One region of the Micrococcus luteus genome, then DNA from elsewhere that is predicted to be linked to it. Evidence: riboswitches for the same ligand, from Rfam matches in the RefSeq annotation. Region 1 holds a riboswitch; each other region holds the start of a gene.

Region 1 (4,176 bases):
CCCTGGAGGAGTCGATCCGCCGGGCCCGGCTCGTGCACGACGCCCAGCACCCCCAGGACTCCACGGTCGAGCTCGGCGAGGGCGCCGTCGTGGAGAACCACTGGACCCCCGTGGGCCGCGTGGGCCTGTACGTGCCCGGCGGCCGCGCCGTGTACCCCTCCTCGGTGGTGATGAACGTGGTGCCCGCGCAGGCCGCCGGCGTGGGGAGCCTCGCGGTGACCTCGCCCCCGCAGCGGGACCACGGCGGCCTGCCCCACCCCACCGTGCTCGCCGCGTGCGCGCTGCTCGGCGTGGACGAGGTCTACGCGGCCGGCGGCGCCCAGGCCGTGGCCATGCTGGCGCACGGCGTCCAGGACGACGACGGCGGGTGGCTCTGCGCGCCCGTCGACCTGGTGACGGGGCCCGGCAACGTGTACGTGGCCGCCGCGAAGCGCGCCCTGCAGGGCGTGATCGGCGTGGACGCCGAGGCCGGGCCGAGCGAGATCGCCGTGATCGCGGACGGCACCGCCCGCGCCGACTGGGTGGCCGCGGACCTGATCAGCCAGTCCGAGCACGACCCGCTGGCCGCCTCCGTGCTCATCACGGACTCCGAGGACCTGCTCCGGGACGTGCTGGCGGCGATCGAGGCGCAGGTGCCCGGGGCGTTCCACGAGGACCAGATCCGCGAGGCCCTCACCGGCCCCCAGTCCGGCGTGCTGCTGGTGCGGGACATGGACCAGGCCGTGGAGGTCTCCGACCGCTACGCCACCGAGCACCTCGAGATCCAGACGCGCGACCCCGAGGCCCTCGTGGGGCGCATCCGCAACGCCGGCGCCGTGTTCGTGGGCCCGTACGCCCCCGTGCCGCTGGGCGACTACTCGGCCGGGTCCAACCATGTGCTCCCCACCTCGGGGACGGCCCGGCACTCCTCCGGTCTGAACACGGTGACGTTCCTGCGCCTGCAGCAGCGCATCCGCTACACGGAGACCGGGCTCGAGGAGGTCGCGGACGGGATCGGCGTGCTGGCCGAGGACGAGCGCCTGCCCGCGCACGGCGCCGCGATCCGCGCCCGCTTCGCGTGAGGGGGCGGGCGTGAGCGGCGTCCGCATCGACGCGTGGCTGTGGGCCGTGCGGCTGTACAAGACCCGGTCGGCGGCCACGGCGGCCGTGCGCGCAGGCCACGTGCGCATCGACGGCGAGCCCGTGAAGGCGGCGACGCCCGTCGTCGTCGGGAACCGGGTGCGGGTGCGCCAGGACGGACGTGAGCGGATCCTCGAGGTCACGGGGCTGATCGCCAAGCGGGTGGGTGCCCCCGTGGCCCGGCAGCAGTATGTGGACCACTCCCCGCCGCCCGTGCCGCGTGAGCTGCTCGCGGTGCCGTACCGCGAGCGCGGCGCGGGCCGGCCCACCAAGCGGGACCGCCGGCAGCTGGACGCGCTGCGCGGCCGCGACCGACGCTGAGCGCCTCCGTCCTCCCCGCGCCGTCATCCGCCGTCGTGATGGCGGCCTCATGCGGAGGGTGCGGTCAGCACCATCCGGAACGGCTTGTCGTTGTCCACCGTGGCGGTGAACGTCATCGGCCCCGCCTCATCCACGGGGGGAGTCGCCGCCGACCAGCCGCCGCACAGCGCCTCCGACCCGGCCATCCAGGTCTTCGTTCCCCCGCCACCCCGTGAGGTCAGGATCTCCGTCTCACCGGTGGCATCCGAAGGACACAGCACGATGACCCGAAGGACCGCACCCTGTTGGGCGTCCACGGTGATCTGCTGTGTGCCCGTCCCGACCGCCTCCTTCAGGACGGACTCCTTCTCCGGGTCGAGATAGTCCGCATCCGGATGCCGGCGCGTGTACTCGACCAACGTCATCCCGTCCTCCTCGAACAGCGCGGCGGGGAGTGCTTCTTCACCGGCGGGTGACGACGCGGACGAACCGGTGGCGGAGGCCGACCGGGTTGCCGAGGGGGCCGCTGACGTCACGGTGACGGAGAACGCCGCAGCGGTGGATGCCTTCGCGGTGGAGGAGACGCTGCCCGGGGAAGCGGAGCATCCCGAGATGGCGATACCGAGGAGAGCCGCGACGACCACGGCGGCCGACAATGCCGCACGCTTCTTCTCGATGTCCATCCGCATGATCCGATCCCTCTCAGAGAACCGATTGCGGGGCCGCGGGCTGCGGTCTCGAGCCCCCCTCTCGAGTGGCTTGATCCTGGCTGGCGATGCGCGGTGTGTCAAGCATCACATCGGGCAGCTCGGATGACGCCGCGCGACCGCCGCGCTTTGACCACCCCACGGACCCCTCCGTAGGCTGATCCCCAGAATCACGAGTTCCCGTCATTCACGGCCCTGGCCGGCGGGACGGCAACCCTCTCACGCAGTAGTGGGGTGCTCCAGGTGATGATTCGGCCCCTCGGACACCCCGACGGGCAAGTACCGCGCCTCCGCGGATCCGGGCGATCCGCGTTCCCGCCGTCTGCGGAGCCGCGCCAGTCATCGGAAGAGGACGCGCGCCATGACCCTGACCCACGAACCCCACACCGCCGCGTGGGACACCGACCTGTCCCTCGGCAACCTCCGCTCCGGCCTCTCGGCATTCCCCACCGGGGTCGTCGCGCTGGCGGGCCTCGCCGACGACGTCCCCGAGGTGATGGTGTCCTCGTCCTTCGGCGTGGGCATCTCCTGGGAGCCGGCCCTCGTGTCCTTCTCCGCACAGAACAGCTCCCGCACCTGGCCGCGCCTGCGCCGGGCCGGGGCGATCGGCGTCTCCCTGCTCGCGGCGGACCAGACGCCGCTGTGCCGTCAGCTGGCCTCCCGCGAGGGCGACCGCTTCGCCGGTCTGGACGTGCACCGCAGCCCGCACGACGCCCTGCTGATCGGGGGCTCCTCGCTCTGGCTCGAGACGCGGGTGCACGCCGAGGTCCCGGCGGGCGACCACACGGTGGTGCTGCTGGAGGTGACGGCCTTCGCGGATCACACGGACGCCGCTCCCCCGGCCGCCCTGCACCGCAATCTCTTCCACGGCCTGCGCGCGCTCTGAGCGAACTCCAGGTGAACAATCGGGCCCCTGGTTCCCGGTCGGCGAGATCCGTGCAATGATGGAGCCTGAAGTTGATCAAGCTGTATCCCGCCATCTTCACTGCTCGTCAGCCCGGCATCGCCGGCGTCGATGAGTGTTGGGCAAGCGGTTCAGTCTCGCCGCTTCACCCGCGTCCCACATCCGGGCCGCGGTCCAACACCGCCACCGCACCGCGGGGGCACATCGAAAGGACACCATCATGGCTGTCGGTACTGTCAAGTGGTTCAACGCTGAGAAGGGCTACGGCTTCATCGCCCCCGAGGACAACTCCGCGGACGTGTTCGTGCACTTCTCCGCCATCCAGGGCTCGGGCTTCAAGGAGCTCCAGGAGAACGACCGCGTCGAGTTCGAGACCCAGGACGGCCCCAAGGGCCTCCAGGCCGCCAACGTGACGAAGCTCTGATCTTCGCCTGACGCACGGCTTCCGACGCCCCCGGTCCGTATGGACCGGGGGCGTCGTCGTGTGTCAGGCGTCCACGCCCCGCCGCGCACTGCGCCGCACGCCCGTTCGACCGCGGCGCTGCGACATCACCGCAGGGCTGCACTGCGGTGATGTCGCTGAGGCGCGGTCCTCCGGGGTGGGCCTCGTCCTGGCCCTGCGCGTCAGGCCGCGCCCCGCCGGCCCACGTGGCGACGCAGCAGCAGCACCACGCCCAGGGCCAGCAGATACCCGAGCGCGACGACCGCGAAGCCGGCCCGGTAGTCGCCCGTGACGTCGCGCAGCACGCCCATCAGCAGTGGGCCCAGGGCGAAGCCGGCGTACATGCCCATCGAGTTCGCCCCGGTCGCACGGCCGAGCCGCTCGGCCGGCACCTCGCTCAGCAGGCCCGCGTTGACCACCACGTTGGCGCCCAGCACCGTCAGGCCGTGCACCGCGGCGCCCACCCACAGCAGGGCCGGCAGGTCCAGCAGGTCCGCGGCGAGGAACACCGCGACGCCGGCCACCGCACCCAGGCAGATCACGGCCAGCAGGGTGGTGGGCCGGTCTCCGGAGCTCATCCGCCGGCTCCACCCGATCCGGGAGAGCACCCCCACCACCCCGGACACGGCCGCCGCGGCGCCGCCGGCCACGAGCGTCATTCCCAGCGTCTCGACGGCGAACAGCGGCAGGTACGTGTTCGTGGC
Region 2 (4,176 bases), on a different contig from region 1:
ACGCGCGCGGGGTGGGTCGCGGCCCACTCGAGGGCGCGGGCCCCGCCCATCGATCCGCCGATCACGGCACGCCAGGCGCCGATCCCGAGGTGGTCGGCCAGGCGCCGCTCGGCCTCGACCGCGTCCCGCAGCGTGAGGAACGGGAACCGGGAGCCCCAGGGCCGCCCGTCGGGCGCGGGCGTCGAGGGCCCGGTGGAGCCGTGGCAGCCGCCGATCATGGCGGGGGCGACCACGAACCACCGGTCCGTGTCCACGGCGCGGCCCGGGCCGACGAGGGCGTCCCACCAGCCCGGCGTCGGGTCCTCCTCGTGCGCGGCCACGTGCGCGTCGCCGGTGAGGGCGTGCAGCACGAGCACGGCGTTGGCGCCGTCGGCGGCGAGGGTGCCCCAGGTCTCGTAGGCCAGCTCGACGTCGGGCAGCAGCCCGCCGGTCTCGGTGCGCAGCTCGCCGACCCGCAGACGGTGGCGGCCGCCGCGGGGCAGCGCGGTGCGCGACGGACGCGTGGCGACGGCGGTCATGCCCGCTCCCCCGCGTCGTCGTCGCCGCGGCGGGCGGCGGCCGCGAAGCCGCGCTCGAGGTCGGCGAGGATGTCCTCGATGTCCTCCACGCCGAGCGAGAGCCGCACCAGGCCGGGGGTGACGCCGGCGGCGCGCTGCTCGTCGTCGGTGAGCTGGGAGTGGGTGGTGGAGGCCGGGTGCACCACGAGCGAGCGGACGTCGCCGATGTTGGCCACGTGGTGGTGCAGGGTGAGCCCGTCCACGAACGCGGCCCCGGCCTCGCGGCCGCCCGCGATCTCGAAGGAGACGAACGCGCCCGCGCCCTTCGGCAGGTAGCGCTGGGCGCGCTCGTGCCACGGGCTGGACTCCAGGCCGGCGTAGACCACGTGCTCGACGTCGTCGCGGCCCTCCAGCCAGCGCGCCACCGCGGCCGCGTTGGCCACCTGCCGCTCCATGCGCAGGGACAGGGTCTCCAGGCCGAGGTTCACCAGGAACGCGTTGAACGGGGAGATGGCCGAGCCGTAGTCGCGCAGCAGTTGCACGCGCGCCTTGAGGATGAAGGCCAGGTTGGCGCCGAGCGGCGAGCCCACCCCGAGGTCCCGCGCGTAGACGAGGCCGTGGTACGACTCGTCCGGCTCGTTGAAGCCGGGGTACCGCTCGGCGTGCTGCGCGTAGTCGAACGTGCCGGCGTCGACGATCACGCCCGCGATGGCCGCGGCGTGCCCGCCGAGGTACTTCGTGGCGGAGTGGGTGACGACGTCGGCGCCGTGCTCGATCGGCCGCAGCAGGTACGGGGTGGCCAGCGTGTTGTCCACGATCAGCGGCACGCCGGCCTCGTGGGCGGCGTCGGCGACGGCGCGCACGTCCAGGACGTCCCCGCGCGGGTTGCCGAGGGTCTCGCCGAAGAACGCCGTGGTGTTCGGCCGGACGGCGGCGCGCCAGGACTCGAGGTCGTCCGGGTCGGTCACGAACGTCGTCTCGACGCCGACCTTGGCGAGGGTGTGCTTGAACAGGTTCTGCGTGCCGCCGTAGAGGCTGGCCGAGGCGACCACGTGGTCGCCGGCGCCGGCGAGGTTGAGGATCGCGAACGTCGTCGCCGCCTGGCCGGAGGCCAGCAGCAGCGCGCCCACACCGCCCTCGAGCGCGGCGATCTTCTCCTCCACCGGGCCCTGCGTCGGGTTGCCGATGCGGGTGTAGAGCGGGTCGAGGTCCTTGAGCGCGAACCGGTCCGCGGCCACCTGGGCGGACGGGAAGTCGTACGAGGTGGTCTGGAAGATCGGCAGGGCGGTCGCACCGAAGGCGTGCTGGCCGACGGCGACGCCCGCGTGGACCTGCGCGGTGGAGAAGCCCCAGGCGTCGGGGGTCTGGGTGGTCTGGTCGGTCATGGCGGACCCTCCTGAGGGGTTCAGGGGCCGGACCCGGCCGCCCCGCCCGCCGGCCGACGTGCCGATCCGGGAACCGGCGTCGTCGAGGTGCCGGAGATGACCCGGCGCCGTCGAGAGGGGCCGTGGGATCGGCCCGCGCTTGCCGGCGTCCGTTGTGGGGCCGGCCTGGTCGTCACCCGGGGCACCCCACCGCGGAAGGAGGGTTGCCGGTCAGCATGCCGGGGCCTGTTGCTGACTCTCGTGACCGTGCCTCCGAGTGTAGCCCGCCGCCCCGCCACGATTTCGTCACGCGTGTCACCCGCGGATACGCTCTCCGCACGGGGCGCCCGACCCGTCAAGGGCTCGACGCCCCGCGACTCGCACCAGGTCAACCCCCGGGGCAGCCCGGGAACGGAGAGGAACAGCGCAGTGCACACCTGTCGCATGGACCACGTGTCCTACGCCGCCGGCCCCGAGGGCCTGGACGCCACGGTCGCCCGCATCGCCGAGACGCTGGGCATCGAGCGGATCAAGGGCGGTGTCCACCCCCGCTTCGGCACGCAGAACGCCCTGTTCCCCATGGCGGGCAGGCAGTATCTGGAGGTCGTCGAGGCTCTGGACCACCCGGCCTCCCTCAGCGCGCCGTTCGGCCAGCTCGTGCGCGCCCGCACCGAGCAGGGCGGCGGCTGGATGAGCTGGGCGGTGGCCACCACGGACATCGGCCGGTTCGAGCGCCGCCTCGGCCGTGAGGCCGTCCCCGGCAACCGTCGCTTCCCGGACGGCCGGGAGCTGTCCTGGCGGCAGATCGGCGTCAAGGGAACCCTCGCGGACCCGCAGCTGCCGTTCATCCTGCGCTGGGCCGACGGTCAGGAGGACATGCACCCCTCGCAGGCGGCCGAGCCGCAGGCCACCATCGAGCGCCTGAACATCGCCGGCTCCCCCGAGCGCCTCGCCGAGTGGCTCGGCGACGACGAGGACGGCCAGGTCCAGGACGTGAACATCGAGTACGTCGCGCCCTCCGGCACCCCGGGCATCGTCTCGGTCACCTTCCGCACCCCGAAGGGCGAGGTCACGCTCTGAGCGCGGAGGCGGGGCCGCTCAGCCGAGCAGCCCCGCCCGCGCCAGCAGCGGGTAGCCGACGAACCCGACGGCGTCCAGCAGCGCGTGCGCGATGACCAGCGGCATCACCCGGCGCACCCGCAGGAACACGAGCGCGAACACCACGCCCATCAGGGCGTTGCCCACGCCCGGCCCGATCCCCTGGTACAGGTGGTACGCCCCGCGCAGCAGCGCGAGGGCGAGCACCACGACGGCCGCGCGGGTCGGCAGGTACAGCCCCTCGGCGCTCACCCACGACGACGGCACGGCCGGCGCCGGATCGTGCGCCAGGCCCGCGGCGCGCAGCCGCTGCAGATACCCGAGCCGGTCGACGAGCCAGGCGCCCACGATGACCTCCTCCAGCAGTCCGTGCCGCAGCGCGGAGAGCAGCAGGACCGGCACCTGGTACCAGCTCTCCCCGAGCGCCGAGCCGACGATCGCCGTCGTGAGGCCCAGGGCCCGGCCGGCGGCGTAGACGCCGAGCGTGCCCAACCCGATGGCCGCGAACAGGCCCAGGCCCCAGGCCAAGTCGCGGCCGGGGCGGCGCAGGTCGAGGCCGAGCACCCGGAACGGGTCCCGGCCGCGCAGGTGCATCAGGTGCAGCACGAGGGCCACCGGCACGAGCGCGAATCCGATGCCGAGCAGCTGATAGGTCAGGTCGAAGGCCCAGCGGTCGGCCAGGGCCGGGTTGAGGACGGTGGTCTGCTCGCCGAGCGGGGCCTGGGTGGCCTTGTCGATGAGCTGGACGATCGCGTAGACCGCCGACTTCCCCAGGGAGAGGCCGAGGACGATCGCGATCTCCCACCGCACCGTGCGCGCCGAGGGGGCGGGCAGCGCGGGGGCGGGTCGGACGGCCGGGGTGCGGGACGTGCGCGGGGTGGCGGGCATGCCCTCCAGTATCGGCCCGCCCCTCTCCCCCCGGGCGCTTTCGAACGTGAGGTGGGGCCTTTCTCCCGTTCGAAAGTCCCCATTCCCCCGATGTCACGTTCGAAAGTCCGGGAGGGCGGAGGGAGGGTTAGCGTGGTCGTGTGGTCTCCCCGCCTGCCCCCAGCGAGCTCGAGCTGGTCCACCGCGCCCTGCAGCACCTCCGCCCCGGCCTCGACCCCGCCCTCGCCCGCCGGCTCCGCACAGCCGACTGGGCCGCGGCGTCCGTGGAGGAGGGCGGGCAGTTCCACCGCGTGCTGGTGCTCGAGGACGTCGGCGTCCTCCGGATGACG
Region 3 (4,176 bases), on a different contig from region 1:
GCACCCACCTTCACGACGACGGGATTCGCCGGGTCCGGGGTGGGGGCGGAGGAGGCCGCCGAGTCGGAGCCGCTGGCGCCGCAGGCGGAGAGGGCGAGGGCGAGAGCGGCGGTGCCGGCGCCGAGGGCGGTGCGGCGGGAGAGGGGTGACAGAGCCATGGGAGGGGCCTTTCGTATCGGAGGGGTGGAGAGATGAAGAAGAAGGTGAGAGGTCAGCGGTGGTCCATGCGGCGGATCAGCAGGTCGCCGATCCACTGGATGAGCTGCACCAGGACGACGATGACGACGATGGTCACGACCATCACCTCGGTCTGGAATCGCTGGTAGCCGTAGTTGTAGGCGAGGCGGCCGAGGCCGCCGCCGCCGATCAGGCCGGCCATGGCCGAGTAGCCCACGAGCGTCACCAGGGTGGTGGTCGTCGCCGCGATCAGGCCGGGCATGGCTTCCGGGAGGAGGACCTTGCGGATCACCTGGCCACGGGTGGAGCCCATGACCTGCGCGGCGTCCACGGTGCCCGAGGGGATCTCACGCAGCGCCGACTCCACAAGGCGCGCGAAGAACGGCGCGGTGCCGATGGTCAGGGAGATGGTCGCCGCGATGGGCCCGATCGCCGTGCCCACGAGCCACTTGGTCAGCGGGATGAGCGCCACCATGAGGATGGCGTACGGGATCGACCTCGTGATGTTGACGATCACGGCGGACAGCACCGTGTAGAGGGCGGGCATGGGATTCAATCCCCCCGGACGGGTCACATGCAGCACGATGCCCAGGAGGCCGCCGATCAGCACGGTGGCGACGCCGGAGATCGCCACCATCAGCAACGTCTCCACGACCGCCTCAGGCAGGGCCTCGGTGATCGCCGGGTTCGTGGTCAGCTTCTCGAGCCAGGTCATCGGGCTCCTCCGATCTCATCCGCGGTGACGTGGTCCTGGGCTGCCTGCCGAGCCGTGCGGACGCGAGCGGTCAGGCCTGCCTCCTGCAGGCGCGCCACCACGGCGTCGGCCGAGGCCTCCGTGGCGGACAGGCCCAGGAGCTGGTGGGAGAAGCGCTCCCCCGCGAGGTCCTCGACGGTGCCGGCCAGGATCTCGACGTCGCCGGCGCCCGCGTCGCGGACCAGCTGGGTGATGGGCAGGGAGGCGGCCCGGCCCCGGCCGAGCACCTCCACGAGGCGCTGGTCCCGAGCGGCATGGGGCGTGGGCAACGGCAGCAACGCGGCGGACAGCGGCGAGTCGAGGTCGGACGCCACGTCCCCGAGGTCGCCGGACTGGACGATCCGCCCGTCCTGCAGGAGGGACACCTCGTGGCACAGTCGCTTGACCACGTGCATCTCGTGGGTGATGACCAGGACGGTCAGGCCCAGGCGCCGGGAAAGGTCCTCGATCAGGGTCAGGACACCCTCCGTGCTCGCGGGGTCGAGGGCCGAGGTGGGCTCGTCGCAGAGCAGCACGTCGGGGTCCGACGCGAGCGCGCGAGCGATGCCCACCCGCTGCTTCTGACCGCCGGACAGCTGCGCCGGGTAGGACCCTTCGAAGCCCTCGAGACCCACCAGAGCGAGCAGCTCGTCTGCGCGCGCCCGACGCGCGGTGGCATCGGACCCGCCGGCGACCTCGAGCGGATAGGCCACGTTGTCGCGGGCGGTCCGGGAGGAGAACAGGTTGGCGTGCTGGAAGACCATGCCGATCCGGCGGCGGGAGTCCAGCAGGCCGGAGCGCGACTCCCGGGTCAGGTCCTTGCCCGCCACGGAGACCGTCCCGGAGGTCGGGGGCTCGAGCAGGGTCAGGCACCGCACGAGCGTGGACTTGCCCGCGCCGGACTGGCCGATGATCCCATGGATGCGGCCCGGGGCCACGGCGAGGTCGACGCCGCGCAGCGCACGGATCTCCTTCGCGCCCTGGCGGAAGGTCTTCTCGAGACCACGCACCTCGATCATGGGCGTGCCCATGGGATGCGCAGACGTGCTGAGAGCAGGGGTAGACGACATTCCCGTCCTTTCCATCGGTCCTGGCGTTAGCACCTGCGCCCGGTCGGTGGGGGTGTGGTTGCTGCGGCGTCGTCGAGCCAGATCTCTCGGCCGCTCAAGATGGTGAGGGGCGCCCCGGCGTCGTCACCGGTGCAGGGAAAAAGTCAACCACACCGGGGCGCCGTGGAAGGAACGACGTGACACAGGTCTCATTTCCCGACCTCTCGGAGGGCTGGACCCCGCCTCCGGCCCGCGTCATGTGTCGCCATATGACAAACCCCTGCCATCCAGTGGCCGGTGGCACCCCTCCCCACCACGACGCCGGCCCGCACCTTCACGGGAAGGTGCGGGCCGGCGTCGTGGTGGCCTGCGGACGGCGGGGCCCATCAAGGGCCTCAGGCGGACGGGATCAGAAGTCCCAGTCCTCGTCCTCGGTGTTCTCGGCCTTGCCGATCACGTAGGAGGAGCCGGAGCCGGAGAAGAAGTCGTGGTTCTCGTCCGAGTTCGGGGAGAGCGCGGAGAGGATGGCGGGGTTCACGTTCGTGGTCTCGGCCGGGAACATGGGCTCGTAGCCCAGGTTCATCAGCGCCTTGTTCGCGTTGTAGTGCAGGAACTTCTTCACGTCCTCGGCCAGGCCGAGGGCGTCGTAGAGGTCATGGGTGTACTCGACCTCGTTCTCGTACAGCTCGAACAGCAGCTCGAAGGTGAAGGCCTTGAGCTCCTCCCGCTTCTCCTCCGGCAGGGTCTCGATGCTCCGCTGGTACTTGTAGCCGATGTAGTACCCGTGCACGGCCTCGTCGCGGATGATCAGGCGGATCAGGTCGGCGGTGTTGGTGAGGCGGGCGTGCGCGGAGAGGTACATGGGCCAGTAGAAGCCCGAGTAGAAGAGGAAGGACTCGAGCAGGGTGGAGGCGATCTTCTTCTTGTACGGGTCCTGGCCGTCATAGCGCTCCACGATCAGGCCGGCCTTGGCCTGCAGGTTCCGGTTCTCACGGGACCAGCGGAACGCCTCGTCGATCTCCGGGGTGGAGGCCAGCGTGGAGAAGATCGAGGAGTACGACTTCGCGTGCACCGACTCCATGAACGCGATGTTCGTGAGGACGGCCTCCTCGTGCGGGGTCATGGCGTCCGGGATGAGGGAGACGGCGCCCACGGTGCCCTGGATCGTGTCCAGCAGCGTCAGGCCCGTGAACACGCGCATGGAGAGCAGTCGCTCCTCGTCCGTGAGGTGGGACCAGGACTGGACGTCGTTGGACAGCGGCACCTTCTCCGGCAGCCAGAAGTTGTTGACGAGGCGGTTCCACACCTCCACGTCCTTCTCGTCCTGAATGCGGTTCCAGTTGATCGCCTCGACGAGGTGGGACTGCTGGGTCTCGGTCACGGCAGGGCACATCCTTCAGAAGAATTCGTTGAGAATCCGCGGATTCCGGGGGCTCTCGGGAGCACGGTCATCGGGGCGCGGGTCCGGGACAGTCTAGGCCCGCAGGGGCAGCGGCAGCCACTCGGGCGGGTCCGGGCTCGCGACGTCGTGGGCCCGCCCCGCCCGGCCAGGCGCGCCGCCCCGCTTCGAGGCGGGAAATCGAGCGCACCTGCGCTCAGAAGCGCGGAATACGCCGGATTTCCCGCCTCGAAGGGCTGGCTGTCAGAGCATGCAGCTGACGCAGCCCTCGACCTCGGTGCCCTCCAGCGCGAGCTGGCGCAGGCGGATGTAGTAGATCGTCTTGATGCCCTTCGTCCACGCGTAGATCTGCGCGCGGTTCAGGTCACGGGTGGTGGCCGTGTCCTTGAAGAACAGCGTCAGGGACAGACCCTGGTCCACGTGCTGCGTCGCCGCGGCGTACGTGTCGATGATCTTCTCGTAGCCGATCTCGTACGCGTCCTCGTAGTACTCGAGGTTCTCGTTGGTGAGGTACGGCGCCGGGTAGTAGACGCGGCCGAGCTTGCCCTCCTTGCGGATCTCGATCTTCGAGGCCACCGGGTGGATCGAGGAGGTCGAGTTGTTGATGTAGGAGATCGAGCCCGTCGGCGGGACGGCCTGCAGGTTGCGGTTGAAGATGCCGTGCTCCATGACGGAGGCCTTCAGCTCACGCCAGTCGTCCTGCGTGGGGAGGGCGATGCCGGCCTCGGCGAACAGCTCGGCGACGCGCTCGGTGGCGGGCGCCCACTCCTGATCCGTGTACTTGTCGAAGAACTCTCCGGAGGCGTACTTCGAGTCCT

The links. Region 1 has a riboswitch for S-adenosylmethionine ahead of MF605_RS03350 (flavin reductase family protein). Riboswitches for the same ligand answer to the same signal wherever they lie in the genome.
Region 2: it holds a riboswitch for S-adenosylmethionine, as region 1 does, so the genes downstream of both, MF605_RS03070 (bifunctional o-acetylhomoserine/o-acetylserine sulfhydrylase) here and MF605_RS03350 (flavin reductase family protein) in region 1, are expected to answer to the same signal.
Region 3: it holds a riboswitch for S-adenosylmethionine, as region 1 does, so the genes downstream of both, MF605_RS07330 (methionine ABC transporter ATP-binding protein) here and MF605_RS03350 (flavin reductase family protein) in region 1, are expected to answer to the same signal.

What each region holds. Positions count from the first base shown of each region.
Region 1 covers NZ_JAKRLB010000005.1:42,484-46,659, reverse strand. The annotation lists gene hisD (histidinol dehydrogenase) at 1-1,061, shown strand, start outside; gene MF605_RS03360 (Hsp15 family ribosome-associated heat shock protein) at 1,072-1,440, shown strand; gene MF605_RS03355 (hypothetical protein) at 1,488-2,102, opposite strand; SAM riboswitch class IV at 2,295-2,414, shown strand; gene MF605_RS03350 (flavin reductase family protein) at 2,488-3,012, shown strand; gene MF605_RS03345 (cold-shock protein) at 3,251-3,454, shown strand; gene MF605_RS03340 (MFS transporter) at 3,655-4,176, opposite strand, start outside.
Region 2 covers NZ_JAKRLB010000004.1:127,882-132,057, reverse strand. The annotation lists gene metX (homoserine O-acetyltransferase MetX) at 1-518, opposite strand, end outside; gene MF605_RS03070 (bifunctional o-acetylhomoserine/o-acetylserine sulfhydrylase) at 515-1,882, opposite strand; SAM riboswitch class IV at 2,013-2,128, opposite strand; gene MF605_RS03065 (VOC family protein) at 2,306-2,941, shown strand; gene MF605_RS03060 (CPBP family intramembrane glutamic endopeptidase) at 2,960-3,847, opposite strand; gene MF605_RS03055 (phosphotransferase) at 3,988-4,176, shown strand, end outside.
Region 3 covers NZ_JAKRLB010000013.1:36,740-40,915, reverse strand. The annotation lists gene MF605_RS07340 (MetQ/NlpA family ABC transporter substrate-binding protein) at 1-158, opposite strand, end outside; gene MF605_RS07335 (methionine ABC transporter permease) at 212-892, opposite strand; gene MF605_RS07330 (methionine ABC transporter ATP-binding protein) at 889-1,929, opposite strand; SAM riboswitch class I at 1,989-2,086, opposite strand; gene nrdF (class 1b ribonucleoside-diphosphate reductase subunit beta) at 2,369-3,352, opposite strand; gene nrdE (class 1b ribonucleoside-diphosphate reductase subunit alpha) at 3,602-4,176, opposite strand, start outside.